DNA from 4 places in the Nonomuraea antimicrobica genome. Region 2 is predicted to be linked to each of the others. Evidence: riboswitches for the same ligand, from Rfam matches in the RefSeq annotation. Region 2 holds a riboswitch; each other region holds the start of a gene.
What was found. A riboswitch is a leader RNA that binds a small molecule or an ion and turns the genes downstream of it on or off. The one in region 2 is predicted to bind cyclic di-AMP.
Positions count from the first base shown of each region.

Region 1: linked by a shared signal. The riboswitch ahead of ABD844_RS02120 (glycoside hydrolase family 25 protein) and the one ahead of ABD844_RS31300 (CHAP domain-containing protein) in region 2 are both predicted to bind cyclic di-AMP.
Region 3: linked by a shared signal. The riboswitch ahead of ABD844_RS00160 (coiled-coil domain-containing protein) and the one ahead of ABD844_RS31300 (CHAP domain-containing protein) in region 2 are both predicted to bind cyclic di-AMP.
Region 4: linked by a shared signal. The riboswitch ahead of ABD844_RS14795 (C40 family peptidase) and the one ahead of ABD844_RS31300 (CHAP domain-containing protein) in region 2 are both predicted to bind cyclic di-AMP.

Region 1 is NZ_BAAAZP010000007.1:13,379-17,588, reverse strand. It holds gene ABD844_RS02125 (NACHT domain-containing protein) at 1-1,216, shown strand, start outside; gene ABD844_RS02120 (glycoside hydrolase family 25 protein) at 1,284-2,069, opposite strand; cyclic di-AMP (ydaO/yuaA leader) riboswitch at 2,082-2,224, opposite strand; gene ABD844_RS02115 (metal-sensitive transcriptional regulator) at 2,582-2,863, shown strand; gene ABD844_RS02110 (heavy-metal-associated domain-containing protein) at 2,891-3,103, shown strand; gene ABD844_RS02105 (hypothetical protein) at 3,100-4,089, shown strand; partial or broken gene ABD844_RS02100 (heavy metal translocating P-type ATPase) at 4,158-4,210, shown strand, end outside.
Region 2 is NZ_BAAAZP010000109.1:5,579-9,788, reverse strand. It holds gene ABD844_RS31305 (Gfo/Idh/MocA family protein) at 1-941, shown strand, start outside; cyclic di-AMP (ydaO/yuaA leader) riboswitch at 1,058-1,195, shown strand; gene ABD844_RS31300 (CHAP domain-containing protein) at 1,208-1,921, shown strand; gene ABD844_RS31295 (YciI family protein) at 2,120-2,560, shown strand; gene ABD844_RS31290 (RNA polymerase sigma factor) at 2,739-3,989, shown strand; partial or broken gene ABD844_RS31285 (RHS repeat domain-containing protein) at 4,189-4,210, shown strand, end outside.
Region 3 is NZ_BAAAZP010000003.1:20,872-25,081, reverse strand. It holds gene ABD844_RS00170 (M50 family metallopeptidase) at 1-1,123, shown strand, start outside; gene ABD844_RS00165 (MmcQ/YjbR family DNA-binding protein) at 1,131-1,484, shown strand; gene ABD844_RS00160 (coiled-coil domain-containing protein) at 1,506-2,492, opposite strand; cyclic di-AMP (ydaO/yuaA leader) riboswitch at 2,499-2,642, opposite strand; gene galT (galactose-1-phosphate uridylyltransferase) at 2,711-3,790, opposite strand; gene ABD844_RS00150 (DeoR/GlpR family DNA-binding transcription regulator) at 3,787-4,210, opposite strand, start outside.
Region 4 is NZ_BAAAZP010000051.1:32,779-36,988, forward strand. It holds gene ABD844_RS14785 (M48 family metallopeptidase) at 1-453, opposite strand, end outside; gene ABD844_RS14790 (gluzincin family metallopeptidase) at 465-1,301, opposite strand; gene ABD844_RS14795 (C40 family peptidase) at 1,562-2,095, opposite strand; cyclic di-AMP (ydaO/yuaA leader) riboswitch at 2,157-2,322, opposite strand; gene ABD844_RS14800 (C40 family peptidase) at 2,914-3,867, opposite strand; gene ABD844_RS14805 (NYN domain-containing protein) at 3,974-4,210, opposite strand, start outside.

The sequences.
Region 1 (4,210 bases), on a different contig from region 2:
CGCGCGGATCGCCCGCAGGCTGCTCTGCGCGTACGTCCCCGCGGCCACGAAACTCACCCCGCGCACCGCGAACGGCACCCCGTACCGGCCGGAACAGGTGCGGTCCTGGCTGGTGAACCTGGCCTCCCACCTGCGCTGGCAGGCCGCCTACACCGCGGGGAAGGACCGGGCGCCGCCAGGACTGACGCCGATCGACCTCGTCCCGCACCTGCTGTGGCCGATCGGCGGGCGCGGCCGGGTCCGGGCGCTGCACTGCCTGTGCTGCGTGCTCTTCGCGGTCGTCGCCATGCTGGCGTTCTGGGCGGGTTCGGCCGTCGACGGCCCCGGTGACCTGCGTGGCCGGCCCGACGCGGGGCAAGGGCTCACGTTGGCGCTCATGGCGGGCTGGGTGGCCATCGCCACCGGCCTGTCGCTGTCGCCGTGGCCGTCCGCCGCCGGCGGGCGCGGCGACGTCCCGCGCAGGCGGCGCGTGATCGGCGGTCTGCTCGGCGCCCTGGCGGGCGGCCCCTCAGGGGCGCTCTGCGGCTTGGCCGGGCTCGCGCTGACCGAGGGCAGGGTCTTCGGGCCGGTCTTCGCCGTGGTCGCGGGCGCGATCGGGGGAGCGGTGCTCGGGGCGGTCATCGGCCTGACCGCCGCCGCGCGGTACGGGGCCGAGCGCATGACCGTCGCCGAGGCGGTCCGCGCCGAGCCGGTCACGCTGCTGGGCTTCGGACTGTGCGGCGCGCTCACGGGGCTGCCGCCGCTGCGCCTCGCGGGTGCGGGTCCCGTATCCCTGGCCGCGGAGGTCGTGGGGGCCTTCACCCTGGCCTTCGCGCTCGGGGTGGCCTTCAAGATCGCCACGGGCGGCTGGAGCGAGGACACGGAGCTGGCCCACCCGAGAGAGGCCCTGCACCGCAACCCCATGATCGGAGTGGCCTTCGGGCTCACCGGCGGCGTCGCCGCCTTCCTCGTCTTCGTCATGAACCAGGACGTCGTCGCGTCGCTGGTGTGCGCGCTCGTCGGCGGTGTGACGTTCGGCCTGGCCTTCGGCGCGATCGCCTGGTCCCGTACCATGATCGGGCTGGTCGTCGCGGCCGCGCGCGGCCTGCTCCCGCTGAGGCTGTGGACGTTCCTCGACTGGGCCTGCGAGGCCCGGCTGCTGCGCGTCAGCGGCGCCACCTACCAGTTCAGGCACCGCGAGCTCCAGGACTTCCTCACCCCGTCCGAGGGCGACTGAGGCCGCCCCCGGGCAGACGGGAGCGGCCGCCGCCATGGAGGCGACGGCCGCGTGTGCCCATCCCCGGTCAGGCCGTGGCCCGGCCCAGGCCGCGCAACTGGTCGGGGGTCAGCGCGGAGACGTTCTGGTCGATGGGGACGTCGGTGTACTGGTGGATGGTCCAGGACTTCCAGTCGGCAGGCGGGGCGAGCACGCCCTTGTCCCGGCTGTAGTGGGCGACCCAGAGCGGATACTGCTCAAGGCCCTTGCCGTAGGCGTCGGCGAAGTTCCAGCCGCTGTAGAACATCGGGGTGACCCCGGTCTTGGCCTTCACGTACGACAGCCACGTCTTGGCCCAGGCGTTGACCTCGGCGACGGACTTGCCGTCGGTCGTCTCCAGGTCCAGGACCAGCAGGTCGCCGCGCTTGGCGGGCTGGGAGTTCACCACCGACAGGAAGTGGTTGGCCTCGGCGATGGGGTCCTGGGCGGGGTGACCGTAGTGGTACGCGCCGCGCACGATGCCCTTGTCGCCCAGCTCACGCCAGTGCCTGGCGAACGAGGCGTCGCGGAAGTCCGTGCCCTCGGTGGCCTTGATGATGCCGAACTGGGCGGAGCTGGTGGCCCAGTTGTAGAGGGGCTCGTAGTTGGAGATGTCCAGGCCGTAGGTGAGCGCCCCGGCCTCCTCGCCGGTGCTCTGACGGCTCTCCTGCTGGGAGGCGTGGGCTGGGCCGTGGTCGTTGGCCGAGGCGAGCGCCGCGCCGGCCACGCCCGTGATGGCGGTGGTCGCTGCCAGGATCGCGCCGCCGACGGCCAGGGCGAAGTGCTCGGCGGGGCGTTTCTTCTTGGTGATCGCGGCAAGCCAGGGCTTGAGCATGAGCGGATTGACTCCTTGCTTCCATGCCGCCTACCGGGTTAGCTGACGGGTTCGGGACTGGAAGTGCCCTACGGGCTCGGCCTGGGCCGGCGTCCGATTCACCCCAGAAGGTGGGTCCCCGGTTCCGCGGGTGGCGGATTCGGCGGCCGCGCGTCGTCATCGGGCGGAGGCCCTGGACGGCGTACGGTCCGGTCAACGTCGCGGTAACGACTCGATGAGCTGGGGGTCAACGGGTGCACCGCAGCTCACAAAGTACAGATTTTCCTAAACAGGCCGCAAGTGGGGCAAAACCTTCCATGTCGCCCAGAGCCGAGAAACCCCTGCCAGTACGCGGATTCGAGGCCGGGTAAAGTTTCCCGCTCGCGCAAGCGCAAGCCCTCTGAGGGGCAAAATTCCCCGCCTTTCCGCCCGTGGCGCGGCAGGCGGGCCGCCGGCCTCGGGGCCGCCCGCGGTTGCCCGGAATACCATAGGGGGGTATGGTGTTGTTCCGGCGGCCGAGGAAAGAGGTGGACATGGCCGGATACAGCCACAACAAGCAGGACCACGCGCTGCGCCTGCGCCGCGTCGAGGGGCAGATTCGCGGCCTGCAGCGCATGGTCGACGAGGACAAATACTGCATCGACATCCTCACCCAGGTGTCGGCGGCGACGAGTGCGCTGAAGTCGTTCTCCCTGTCGCTGCTGGAGGAGCACCTGGCCCACTGCGTCGCCGAGGCCGCCCAGAAGGGCGGGCCGGAGGCGGAGGCCAAGGTCAAGGAAGCCACCGACGCCATCGCCAGACTCGTACGTTCCTGACCGGACCGGATTGAAGGAGAGATCGCTATGAGCACCACCGCCACCTACACCGTCAAGGGCATGACCTGCGGCCACTGCGTGAGTTCGGTCAAGGAGGAGGTCGGCGAGGTGGCCGGGGTCACCCAGGTGGAGGTCGACCTGGCGACCGGGCTGCTGACCGTGGACAGTGACGGCTCCGTCGACCCGGCGAAGATCGTCGCCGCGGTGGAGGAGGCCGGTTATGAGGTGGCGAACCGGTGAACACCGCGACCAAGCTGGGCTCGTACGTGCTGGGGCTGGCCGTCGTCTTCGGCGGCGCCCTGGGGGTGGGCAACGCGGTGGGCCCGATCGGGGCTCCCGCGTCTATGACGGAGGACCACACCTCCATGACGGGCGCCGCGCCGACGCCCGCCGCGAGCCCGAGCGCGAGCGAGGGGCACGGGGAGCACGCCACCACCCAACAGGCGACAGAAGATACCCCCGGGGGGCTCCAAGTGTCGGAGAACGGCTACACCCTCAACCCGCTCACCACGACGATCAAGCCCGGCGAGCCGGCCGACTTCCGCTTCACCGTGAGCGGCCCCGACGGCGAGCCGGTCACCGGCTACCAGGTCGAGCACGACAAGAAGCTGCACTTCATCGTCGTGTCGCGAGACCTGGAGAGCTTCCTGCACCTCCACCCCGAGATGACGCCGGACGGCGTCTGGTCGGTCGGGCTGACGCTGCCGGAGGCCGGGCCGTACCGGGCCTTCGCCGACTTCACGCCCACCGGCGGCAGCGCGCTGACGCTGGGTGCCGACCTGGCCGTGGCGGGCGACTACCGGCCCGAGGCGCTGCCGGGAGAGACCCGTACGGCGACCGTCGACGACTACACCGTCACCCTCGACGGCGACCTGACCCCCGGGCAGTCGAGCAGGCTCACCCTCAAGGTGAGCAAGGACGGCGAGCCGGTCACCGACCTGCAGCCCTACCTCGGCGCCTACGGCCACCTGGTGGCCCTGCGCGCCGGCGACCTGGCCTACCTGCACGTCCACCCCGACGGCGAGCCCGGCGACGGAAAGACGAAGGCCGGCCCCGAGGTCGTCTTCTTCGCCGAGGTGCCCAGCACCGGCGACTACCGGCTGTTCCTGGACTTCCAGCACGACGGCGAGGTCCGTACGGCGAGTTTCACCCTCGGAGCGGGCGAGCGTCCGCAGGCGCCCGCGCCCGCGTCGAGCGGGCACGCCGACGACGGCCATGACCACTGAACGGCCCACAGAACGGCCCACAGAACGGCCCATGGAACGGCCACTGAACGAGAGAAAGGAGAATGGTGATGTCCCAGGTCACCGATGACCGGCACAACGCGGTCGAGCTCTCGATCGGCGG
Region 2 (4,210 bases):
CATGGGGAATAGCCGCGACCGGAGCCATCGCCCGCAGGGTGGGCGCGGCGATCGTGGCGGAGCCCGGTATGCGGGTGGCCGCCGTCGGATCCAGAGACCTGACCAGGGCGCAGGACCTGGCCTCGACGCTGGGCGCGGAGTCGGCCTACGGCTCCTACGCAGAGCTGTGCGCCGACCCGGCCGTGGACGCCGTCTACGTGGCCACGCCGCACGCGCAGCACCTGGAGGTGGCCGAGGCGGCCATCGCCGCGGGCAAGGCCGTGCTGTGCGAGAAGCCGCTGGCCGCGACCGTGGACGACGCGGCGAAGATGGTACGCCTGGCGCGCGAGGCGGGCGTGTTCCTGATGGAGGCGATGTGGATGAGGTTCAACCCCCTCATCCAGCAGATCGCGGCCGACCCGCGCTTCGGCGAGATCCGTTCGGTGCAGGCCACGTTCGGCTTCGCCGCGCCGTACGACCCCGCGCACCGGCTGTGGGCGCCGGAGCTGGGCGGCGGCGCCCTGCTCGACCTGGGGATCTACCCGTTCGGCCTGGCCCAGTTGCTCCTGGGCGCGCCCTCCGAGCTGCGCGTCACCGGCTCGCTGGCCCCGTCCGGGGTGGACGCGGAGGTGGCCGGGCTCCTGCTCTACCCCGGGGGACGGCACGCGCTCGTGGCGTCGTCGCTGCTGGGGAATTACCCGAACCAGGCCGGCGTTGTCGGAACATCGATGCGGGCGGACATCGCGGCGCCGTTCTGGGCGCCCCAGCGGATCCTGCTCACCGGGCCCGGCATGGAGCCGGAGGAGCTGGTGCTCGATCCCGCCGACAACGGATACGCCGGTGAGCTGCGCGAGGTCCGCGCCGCGGTGGCCGAGGGAAAGACCGAATCCTCGATCATGCCCCTCGACGAATCCCTTGCCATGATGGGGCTTCTGGCCGCCGCGCGGAGACAACTGGACTGACATCGCGTTTAGGGGTTTGTCATCCCCTTGCCTCATGCATTACCTTATATGACTACTTGAGGCATATGACCGGTTTGTCCGGCTGTGTCGACCATCGCACGACAGATCACAGGATCGTCCTGTGACCGCTGAATCCGCCTGCGGGCGGAACCGGGGACCCACGTTCCTTGGGGTGAATCGGCACTTCGGTGCCGTAGGGCAGCTTCCACGTCCGAACCCGTCAGCTAACCCGGTAAGCGGCATGGAAGCAAGGAGTAACCCCCTCGATGGCCAAGCACCGTATTACCGATACCTCGAAGAGCCCTCTGGTCCGCGCCCTCGTCAGCACGTTCGTCGGCGCGACCGTCATCGCCACGGCCCTCGGCTCCCACGCCGTCACGGCCAGCGCCGACTCCGCGATAGGCGTCGCCACGGCCACCGGAGCCAGGCACCCGGACGCCGCCGTCGCCGCCCACAAGGACGGCGCGGAGAGCGAGAACAAGGTCAACGTCACCGCCGAGCAGGTCCTGGCCCTGGCCAAGTCCCAGATCGGCACCTCCGAGAACGTCTACGGCGGCGGCACCAAGTACCAGCAGTGGTACGCCGACTCGCAGCGAGCCGCCGAGACCATCGCCCGTGACGGCGGCAACCGCACCGCGTACCTGAACGCCGCCTGGTGCGCGATGTTCGTCTCCTGGGTCGGCGACCAGACCGGCGCCCGCCGGCAGATCGGCTGGGACGCCTACACCGTGACCCACGCCAAGTGGTTCGCGGCCAACAACCGCTTCGGCACCGTCCCGAAGCCCGGCGCTGTGGTGTTCTTCTCCTGGGGGGGCAGCAAGGCGCTGAACGACATCCAGCACGTCGGCTTCGTGCTGAAGGACAACCAGGACGGCACCATCTCCACCGTCGAGGGCAACACCGGCAACGGCAAGGTGGAGGAGCGCGTCCGTCCGAAGTCGCAGGTCGTCGGCTACGGCTACCCCGACTACGCCGCCTGACGCACCATCTGCGCCTTCCACTCCCCGCTACCCCCTCCGCCGAGCGCGCGGCCCCGTCCCGGGCCGCGCGCTCGTCGCGTTCCCGCGCACGACCCCACGACGACTTGACGGCGTAGTGTCGATCCGCGGCCCGGCCGTTCGACGCGTCGACGAGGACGGCCACCGGGGCCGCCACTCGCCCCGAAGGAGACGACACCGATGAAGTTCATGATCGTGGGCAAGGCCAACGCCGAGACGGAGGCCGGGACGCTGCCCAGCCAGGAGCTCGTGGACAACATGCACGCCTACAACGAGTCCCTGGCCAAGGCCGGGGTGCTGCTCGCGGCCGAGGGCCTCTACCCCAGCTCGCACGGCGCCCAGATTGCCTACAGCGAGGGCCGGGCCAGCGTGATCGACGGGCCGTTCACGGAGGCCAAGGAGCTGATCGCCGGGTTCTGGCTGATCCAGGTCAAGTCGCGGGAGGAGGCCGTCGAGTGGGCCCTGCGCGTGCCGGTGCCGCCGGGGCACGAGGGGGTGGGGCTGGACGTGTGGCAGGTGTTCGACGCCTCGGACGTACCGGACGACTCGATGCCCGTGGACGAGCGCGAGCGCGAGGAGGCGCTGCGCGAGCGCCTGCGCGTGGACACCCCCGACGCGTGACCCGTCCCACCGACGCCGCCCTTCAGCGCCGTCCCATCGGCACCACCCTTCAGTGCCGTCCCACCGGCACCACCCCTTCGGCGCCGTCCCTCCGGCACCGGCCTCCGGCTCGGGCGCTCCGGCTCTGGCGCGCGGCAGCGGGTTGCGGCGGGAGGGGCGGGGCTGGTCTCATGGGCCGGTGACGGCTTCCGACACCCATCGCACCATCGAGGCGGTCTGGCGGATCGAGGCGGCCCGGCTCATCGCCGGGCTCGCCGGGCTGGTGCGCGACGTCGGCCTCGCCGAGGAGCTGGCACAGGACGCCCTGGTCGCCGCGCTGGAGCAGTGGCCGGAGTCCGGCGTGCCGCGCAACCCCGGCGCCTGGCTGATGACGGTCTCCAAGCGCCGCGCCATCGACCTCATCCGCAGGAACGAACGCCTCCAGCGCAACCTCGTCGAGCTCGGCCACCGCATCGACCTGGAGGACGAGCTTCCCGAGATCGACGAGATCGAGGACGACCTGCTGCGGCTGGTGTTCACGGCCTGCCACCCCGCCCTGTCGATGGAGGCGCGGGTGGCGCTGACCCTGCGCGTGCTCGGCGGCCTGACCACCGACGAGATCGCGCGGGCGTTCCTGGTCTCGGAGCCCACCGTGGCGCAGCGCGTCGTCCGCGCCAAGCGCACGCTGGCCGACAAGGGGATCCCGTTCGAGGTGCCCCAGGGGGCGGAGCTGGCGGGCCGCCTGTCGTCCGTGCTGGAGGTCATCTACCTCATCTTCAACGAGGGCTACTCGGCCACGGCCGGCGACGACTGGATGCGTCCCGCGCTGTGTGACGACGCGCTGCGGCTCGGCCGCGTGCTGGCCGGTCTCATGCCCAAGGAGCCCGAGGTGCACGGCCTGGTCGCGCTCATGGAGATCCAGGCGTCCAGGTCGGCCGCCCGCGTGGGGCCGTCGGGCGAGCCGATCCTGCTGCTGGAGCAGAACCGCGCCCGCTGGGACCGGCTCCTCATCGGCCGCGGCCTGGCCGCGCTCGACCTCGCCGAGTCGCTGTCGGGCGCGCCCGGCCCGTACGCGCTGCAGGCCGCCATCGCCGCCTGCCACGCCCGCGCCGTCAACCCGGACGACACCGACTGGGAGCGCATCGCGAGCCTGTACGAGTCGCTGGCCCGCCTGTCGCGCTCGCCCGTGGTGGAGCTCAACCGGGCCGTGGCGCTGTCGATGGCCTACGGGCCGGCGGCCGGGCTGGAGCTGCTCGACCAGATCGTGGACGAGCCGTCGCTCAAGGGCTACCACCTGCTGCCGAGCGTACGCGGGGACCTGCTGGTCAAGCTGGGCCGTACGGAGGAGGCGCGGGCGGAGTTCGAGCGGGCGGCAGGCCTGACCCGCAACTCCCGCGAACGCGTCCTCCTCGAGGACCGCGCCGCCGCCTGCCGTCCCTCGACCGCGTAGGCGCCGTCTCCGCCAAGAAGCGCGGAAGCAGAATGCGCAGAAGTCTGGACCGACGGCCGGACGAGCGCGACGATCCGATCACCAATCTGTGATCGCGGACACACTCGAGAGCTCATCGCCTCACGCGCAAGCTCCTGTTCGAAACGGGTGAGGCCCCGCCCTCCATTCCTCCCGACCGGCAGCCCTCTGGAGAAGGTTCATGGATCTGCCCAGTGAGTTAG
Region 3 (4,210 bases), on a different contig from region 2:
CAAGTGGATCCCGTTCGGCGGCTACATCCGCATGATCGGCATGCTGCCGCCGCGTCCGGGCGACGACCCCACCAAGCTCAGGAGCAATGCCACCGGCCCGTTCCAGGGTCTCATCGAGTCGGCCCGCGACGCCGCGCAGGAAGAGGTGCGGCCGGGCGACGAAGACCGGGTCTTCTACCGCAAGAAGTGGTGGCAGAAGGTCATCATCATGTCGGGCGGTCCGGCGATGAACTTCGTGCTCGCCTTCGTCTTCTTCAGCATCCTGCTGGTCGGCATCGGCCTGCCCACCTGGGCCCCGATCGTCTCGCCCGACACCAACACGTGCGTGATCCCGATCTCCGAGCAGCGTACGCAGTGCACCGCCGCCGACAGGCCCACGCCGGCCGCCCAGGCGGGCATGAAGCCCGGCGACCGCATCGTCTCCTTCAACGGCCAGCAGATCGGCTCGTGGGACCAGGCCACCCGCCTCATCCGCTCCCACGGCGCCGGCGCGGTGCAGCTCGGCATCGTTCGCGACGACAAGCCGATGACCCTCGACGTCACGCTCATCGTCCAGGACCGGCCCAACGCCGAAGACCCCAGCAAGATCGACAAGAACGTGGGCTTCCTCGGGGTGCTGCCCACCGAGGTCATGGAGAGGCAGAGCCTCGGCCAGGTCGTCGGCTACATGGGCGAGCTGACGGGCCGGGTGGCGGCCTCGCTGCTCAACCTGCCGGAGAAGATGGTCGGCGTCTGGCACGCGGCCTTCTCCGGTGACGAACGCGACCCCGAGGGCCCGGTCGGCGTGGTCGGGGCGGGTCGCATGGGCGGCGAGATCCTCGCCTCCGACCTGTCCACCGAGAAGAAGATCGCCATCTTCGTCAACCTGCTGGCCGGCTTCAACCTGGCGATCGGCATGTTCAACCTCATCCCGCTGCTGCCCCTCGACGGCGGTCACATCGCAGGGGGCCTCTGGGAGGGCATCAAGCGGGCCTACGCCAAGGTCATGCGGCGGCCCGAGCCCGGTTACGTGGACATCGCCAAGGTGCTGCCGCTGACGTACGCGATCGCGATCGTGATGATGATCATGGCGGGCCTGCTCGTCTACGCCGACCTGGTCAACCCGCTCACGCTGACGAACTGAGGCCGCGGTGGACACCGTCGACCGGCTGCGGGCCCTCTGCCTGGCCCTGCCGGAGACCACCGAACGGCTCTCCCACGGGGAGCCGACGTGGTTCGTCCGGGGGAAGAAGACGTTCGTGATGTTCGCCGACCACCATCACGACGACCGCCTGGCCTTCTGGTGCGCCGCGCCCGCCGGGGTGCAGGAGGAGTTGGTGGCGGAGGCGCCCGAGCGGTTCTTCCGCCCGCCGTACGTGGGGCACCGGGGGTGGCTGGGGGTCTATCTCGACGTCCCGCTGATCGACTGGGACGAGGTGGCGGAGCTCGTCACCGACGCCTACCGCCACATCGCACCCAAGTCGCTCGTCGAACGCCTGCCCTGACCTCCGTATCGCGGGCCGCGATCAGTACATCGAGATGTGCACGTGGTCGTAGTGGTTCTCGGTGATGCTGCCGCGGTCGGACATCGTGCTCCAGCCGGAGCCCTGGTTGATCCGCTGCCTCCAGATCACGTACTTGACGCCGAGCTTGTCCTTGTTCTTCAGCGCCCACTCGGCGATCCGGTCGCCGAGTGCGTTGTTGGCGTCGCTGGGCATCGAGCCGCCCGTGCTCATCATGAAGTCGCAGGCGCGGCCGAGCGGGTGCTCGCCGCTTGAGCCCGAGCGGAAACACCCCACCGCGAACGGCAGCGCGAAGTTCTTGTCGAGCTGCTCCTTCATCAGCCGGGTCCGCGCGGTGATGTTGTCGGACCCGTTCGGCAGCTCGGGCGCCCAGGAGCCGTTGGAGTTGCGCCCGGTCCCGTACGGCACCAGGTCCTCCAGCTTCTTTTGGATGTCCTTGATGACGTCCTCGGCCTCGTCGCGCTGGCCGGCCACCTCGGCCGTGTCGGACTTGATCTGCGCGGCCAGCGCGGCGGCCTCCTCGCTGGCCCGCTTCTTCTCGTCGCGGGCCTTGGCCACGCTGTCCACGACCGCCTGCTGCTCGGCGGTGAGCTGTTCGAGCAGGGCCGCGCTGCCCGCGTCGGTCGGGAGCATGAAGGAGGTCAGCGACAGGTCGCCGGTCTGGTAGCGCAGGCGCGCGATCTCGGCGACCCGCTGCTCGGCCGTGGTCACGGCCTGCTCCGCGGCCTCCGCCTTGGCCTGGGCCGTCTTGGCGGCCTCCTGTGCCTTGGCCAGCTCGACGCGTTTGAGGTTGTACTTCTCGATGAGCTTGTCGACCTTGGCGTTCAGCTCTTTGAGCTGGGCGCGGAGCTGCGCCTCCGTCGGCTTGGGGGCGGCCGACACCCTGATCGACGGTGAGGTGGACGCCGAGGCCGGGGCCGCGGGGAGGGCGGCGACGGCGATGGCGCTGATGAGACCGATGGCAAGACTCGCGGGGGACGAAGCCGCCACGTGGATGTTTCCTCTCCCTCTGCCGGCCGGGTTAGCTGACGGGTTCGGGTATGGGAGCTGCGTTTCCCTACCGCCTGAGCGGATTCACCCCGGGTGCGATTGGGTCCCCGGCTCCCGGGCGCGGCGCCCGGGATTAGGCCCGCAACGGCTGTTACGGCCGGTGCATATCGGGATATTAGTGGTAGATCACGAGTCATGCGACCCTAAGTAGAAATCTATTAGTGATCTACTTGTGATCGGAGCATGCGTGCGGCCTCCTCCGGCAGCACGTCGTTGACGAACGCCCCCATCGCCGACTCCGACCCGGCGAGATACTTCAGCTTGCCGGCCGCCCGCCGGATGCTGAACAGCTCCAGGTGCAGATAGGCCAGCTCCCTGCCGGTACGCACGGGCGCCTGGTGCCAGGCCGAGACATACGGCATCACGACCCCGAACAGCCCGTCGAACGCCCGCAGCACCGAGGTGTACAGCGGCGCGAACGCCGCCCGCTCCTCCTCGGTGAGCGCCGCGAGGTCGGGCACCTGCCGGTGTGGGTAGAGATGCACCTCGAACGGCCACCGCGCGGCGGCCGGCACGAAGGCCGTCCACAGCTCGTTGGCGGCCACCACCCGCGTCCCCGCCGCGCGCTCGGCGGCCAGCACGTCGGCGAACAGGTTGCCCGGCCCCCGGTGCCGCGCCGCCGCGCCGAGGTGCAGCCGGGTCCTGGGCGTGACGTACGGGTAGGCGTAGATCTGGCCGTGCGGGTGGGCCAGCGTGATGCCGATCTCCTCACCCCGGTTCTCGAAGCAGAACACCTGCTCCACGCCGTCGATCCCGGACAACTCGGCCGTACGGTCGGCCCACGCCTCCATGACCAGCGCCACCTGGGCGTCGGAGAGCTGGGAGAAGGAGGAGGAGTGGTCGGAGGTGAAGCACACCACCTCACACCGCCCCACCCTCGGACGGACCTCGCTAAGCCCGCCCGCCTCTCCATAGGCCCCGAAATTTCCGGAGAAGGAGGGGAACCGGTTCTCGAAGACCGCCACGTCATAGTCGTACGCCGGGATCTCCGACGACCGCGTCCGCGACGACGGGCACAGCGGGCACTCGGCCGTGCCGCCGCTCGGCAGGAACGTACGCGTCTGCCGGTGCCCGGCGATCGCGATCCACTCCTCGGTCAGCGGGTCGTAGCGCAGCTCGGAGGCGACCGGCCGGGGATCGAGCGTACGCCGGTCGATCGCGCTCCGGTCGGCGTCGTCGCGCCGGTCGAAATAGATCAGCTCCCGGCCGTCGGCCAGATGGGTGATGGTGCGCTTCACGGCGAGCCCTCCGCGATGATCAGTTCTCCGGCCCGTTCGGCCAGCTCGGTACGTGCTTCCTCGGGCAGCCCGGCGTCGCTGATGACCACGTCGGCCTCGCTCAGCTCGGCGATGGTGCTGATGCCCACCGTGTTCCACTTGGTGTGGTCGGCCGGGACGACCAGCCGGCTCGCCGCCGTGACCAGCTCTCTGTCGGTCTCCGACTCCAGCAGGTTGGGCGTGGTGAACCCGGCCCGCACGCTCATCCCGTGCACGCCCAGGAAGAGCGTGTCCACGTGCAGGCGGCGGATCGCGGCCACGGCGACCGGGCCCACCAGGGCGTCGGACGGCGTACGCACGCCGCCGGTCAGCACGACGGTGCGGTCGGCGCGCGGGTTGCGGTGGAAGACCTCGGCGACCGGGATCGAATTGGTGATCACG
Region 4 (4,210 bases), on a different contig from region 2:
GGCCACGATCACGAGGGCGAGCAGCGCCAGCGCGATCCCGGCCTGCCGTCTCAGCGCGCCGTTCCCGGACGCCGCCACGGCCGCCTCCCCCGTCCCGCCGGCGCCGCCGGAGGCCGCCGCGTCGCCGCCGGGCTCCGGCCCCGAGCGGGACTCGCCCCACGTATGCCGCTCGCCTCCCGGGTCCGCGTCCGACCCCGAATGCGCCCCCGCTCCCGCATGTGGGTCCGCGTCTGAGTGCGGACCCGCTCCTGAAGATGCGTCCGCGCCTGAGTGCGCGTCGCCGTCGGAGTGTGCGGCGCTCACCCCTACGGCGGCCATCTCTCCGTCCGGCACGTCGCGTTCGCGCGTCCCGGCCGCGGGCGTCTCCGCCTCTCGTGCGCCCGTCACCGGCGTCGCCGCTTCCGGCCCACCGGCGTCGTGCGGCGCGTCTTCCTCGTCTCGCCGTTCGCTCATCTGCCTCCCCTTCACACGAGCTGATCCCGCACGTACTCGCGCCACCGCGCCGTCAGCGTGGCGACGGAGAGGCCCAGTGAGGCGAGCGCCCGATCGACGCCCGCCCGCTGGGCCGCACGGTAGAGCCTCACCAGGGTCCCCTCACCGAACCGGTCAGCGAGGAAGCGACACGCCAGCCAAGCCTCCTGGTACGCACGCGCGAGCCGGACCGGGTCGGACCCGTCCGCCGCGAAAGCCGCAGGTCCGGGCAAAGCGCTCGGCAGGCGCCCGGCCCGCGCCTCGACCGCCAGTTCGGCCGCCGCCGTGGCGACGGGCAACCCGGCGTCGCGATAAGCCACGTAGTCCGCGAACCCCTCGTAGAGCCAGACCGGCAGACCCTCGGTCCCGGCCACGACGTGGGTCAGCTCGTGGGTCAGGACGACGTCCTTGCCGGTGGGGTTGAGGGTGGCGAAGAGTTCGGGGACGACGATCACGCGCCCGCGGTCGGCCACGGCGGCCAGGCCGTCGAGCCGGTCCACTCCGGCCAGCGCGGCGGCCTCGCGGGCGGACTCCGGCACTACGACGAGCGGTCGTACCCGCCCGCCCAGGACGGCGGAGACGCGGAGCCCGGCCGTGTCCGCCCTGCGGGCCAGATCGGCGAGCCCGGCCGAGTCGTGCCCAGCGGGCTCGTGCCCGGCGGGCTTGTGCAGGGCCACGACGGAGTGCCTGCCCCGGCTGACGACCGTGCGGCCGGGCCACAGATCGCGTATCTCCGGGGGCAGGACGGGGAGATCGGGGAGCGGCGCCGCGCCCGGGACCAGGAGCAGGAGGACGGCCACCACGGCTCGTCGGCTCACCTGCTCGGACACGGGGCCGATCGTAGCCGCCCGGCACTCGTGCCCGCGCTTGCGCGGATCCACGGCCACCGCTTGGCAGCCGCTGCGTGCGCCTGGGCGGATTCGCGACTGCCGCTTGGCAGCCGCCCGCCGCACCCGCGTGCTGCTTGGGCGGACTCGCGGCCGCCGCTTGGCAGCCGCCGCACCCGCGTGCCGCTTGGGCGGATTCGCGGCCGCCCGCGGGGACAGGCGAGAGCCCCGCCCGGATCGGGGGGAATCCGGGCGGGGCTTCTTCACATGCCGGGACGGACCGCGCCGACGAAAGACGACTTACGCCATCCGTCCAGCTTGTCGATGCGTACCCGTTCACCTGTCCGTGGTGAATGGATCATCTTGCCCTTGCCGACGTACATGCCCACGTGGCCGAGCCCGCTGAAGAACAGCAGGTCACCTGGCTTGAGGTTGCGCCAGGAGATCTTGTTCCTGATGCGGGCGAACTGGCTGCTCGCCACGCGCGGGAGCTTGACACCGGCCTTCTTCCAGGCGAACAGGACGAGGCCGGAGCAGTCAAACGAACCAGGCCCTGTGCCCCCGTACCGATACGGGTCACCGATCTGGTCCTTGGCCGCGGCGACGGCCTTGCGGGCCTTCGCCTGCTGCCGGGCGACCTTGGCGGCCCGTTGCCGGGCAGCCGTGGCCGTCTTCGAGGCGCCGGCGGTGGTCGCCGCCGGCGCCGCCGTTCCGGCCGAGTCGCTCGTCGTCGTCGCCTGAGCCGTGGGGGCATGGAGGACCAGACCTCCGGCCGTCACGGTCATCGTGAGTGCCACGCCGCTCAGGGCGAAGCGGGACAGGCGGGGGTTCTGCAGGGAGCTAGACAGGATTTCTCCTCGCGTCTTCCACGAACGCCTACCGGGTTAGCTGACGGATTCGGGCCTGGAAGTAGCCCTACGGCGCGATTCGCGCGCCGACTCACCCCTGATCCCTCGGGAAGAACGGGATCGCTGGGTCCCCGGCTCCGTGCCTCATGACTGCACGGATTCGGCAGGTCGCCGCCCGATGAGGGTGCTGCTCCTCGGGGATATCGGGGGCGACCGGCGGATCTTTGTCTGTCTCACATCGGGAGGAACCGATGCCGGTTCGCGGGGGACATGGCTTGTGCACCGCGACGACGCCAGAAGCTACGCCGAAGGTTCAAGGATCGGCAAAGCGCACGCCGGGCTGTAAAGATCAGACAGAGGGGGATGTCAGAGCTGAAACCCCTGCTGGGACCCCAGGCTTTGTTACCGGAATGTGACCCTGCTCACACTTGGGCGCGTCCAAGATTGTCAGGTCCCAAACATCCCTTTCGTCACATCCGTCACACCGACTCCGGTTCCGCGAGCACCCGCGAACGGTTCACCCATGGGGCCACCATCGCGATACATGTCGCGAAATATCGCCACAACCTACGATCCATAGCCATATTCGAAAGGCCGGGCCACAGCCCCATTCTGTCCAGTTGATCAACATAGCTACTATGATCCATAGTAATGAGAACGCTGTCGGCTCATGGTCGGTGACCGCAGACCGAGCGGGAAACCGGAAATCAGCGCCGCACGATCAAGCGCCGTACGGTCAGGGCTGTGCGATCAGGGTTGCGCCCGGGTCAGGGGCGGATGGCGCCGACCAGGTTGCGGCCGTACGCGGAAAGCTTGACGACCTTGACGACGTCGCCCGTCTGCGGCGCATGGACGATGTCCCCGTTGCCGGCGTAGATGCTGACGTGCCCCAGCCCCTCGCTGAAGATGAGATCCCCTGGCTGCAGGTCGTCGAGGTCCACCTTGCGGTTCGCCCCCCACGCCCACTGCTGCCACGTCGTACGCGGCAACGTCACGCCTGCCGCCGCCCAGGACGCCTGCGTCAGCCCGGAGCAGTCGTACCCCCTGGGCCCTGTGCCGCCGTAGATGTACGGCTTGCCCACCTGCGCGTACGCGAACCGCAGCACCGCGGCCCCGTTCCCCGAGGCGGGCCCCGTGTACTTGATGCCGACGCTGTCCGGGTTGCCGGGGTTGTACGCCCCCAGCTTCTTCAGCAGCTTCTTCTGCTGGGTGATCAGCTTCTGCACCTCGGAGCGTTCCTTCTGGACCGAGTCCCGCTCCTTGTCGGCGTCCTTCAGTGCCGCCTCGGCCTTGTCCCGCTCGCCCTTGAGCCCGCGGTTCTCCCGGTCGAACACGGCCAGCTTCTGGGCCCGTTCCTGCGCGAGCTGCCCGGCCACCGCCAGCCCCGCCAGCGTCCCCGCGGGGTTTTCCGAGCCGACGATGCCGGGCCAGGAGGTGACGTCCTCGCCGAGCTGGTAGCTGTCGACGGCCATGCCGACCACCTGCGCACGCAGGTCCTCGACGGTCGCCAGCTTGCGCTTGTAGCCGTCGTTCAGCTTGGTGTAGGTGGTCTTGGCCTTCTTGTAGCGCTCGTTCGCGGTGTTGTACCGGTCGACGACCTTGTCGGCCTGGTCGTTGAGCTTGTCGAGCTTGGCCTTGGCCTGGGCGAGCGTGGGCTCGGGATCAGCGACGGCCGCTCCGAGAGGGGTCAGCACCAGTCCGAACGCGAGACCCGCGGCCACCGGTACCCCGCCAAACCTCACAGTGTCGCCTCCCAGGGATTCCACCTGGGGCGAAATAGTACAGAAGCGACGAGTGAGGTATCGCCCAAACCCGGCAATTCATAACTTATGCGCGGCTCAGCCGACGCAGCAGCAAGCCAGACGGAACGGGTCTGGCACCCATCCGCCTGACCGACTCGGCCACCTCCCGGTCGGACGACACCACGGCGATGGCCCGGCCTGGCGGCTCGGCGCGTACGAGCTGGCGGATGACGTCGTCGGCGATCTCCCCCGGCGCGCTGAACAGCACCCGCACCCCGCGCGGCGCCACCACCTGCACGGGGGCGTTCAGCTCTGCGCCGTC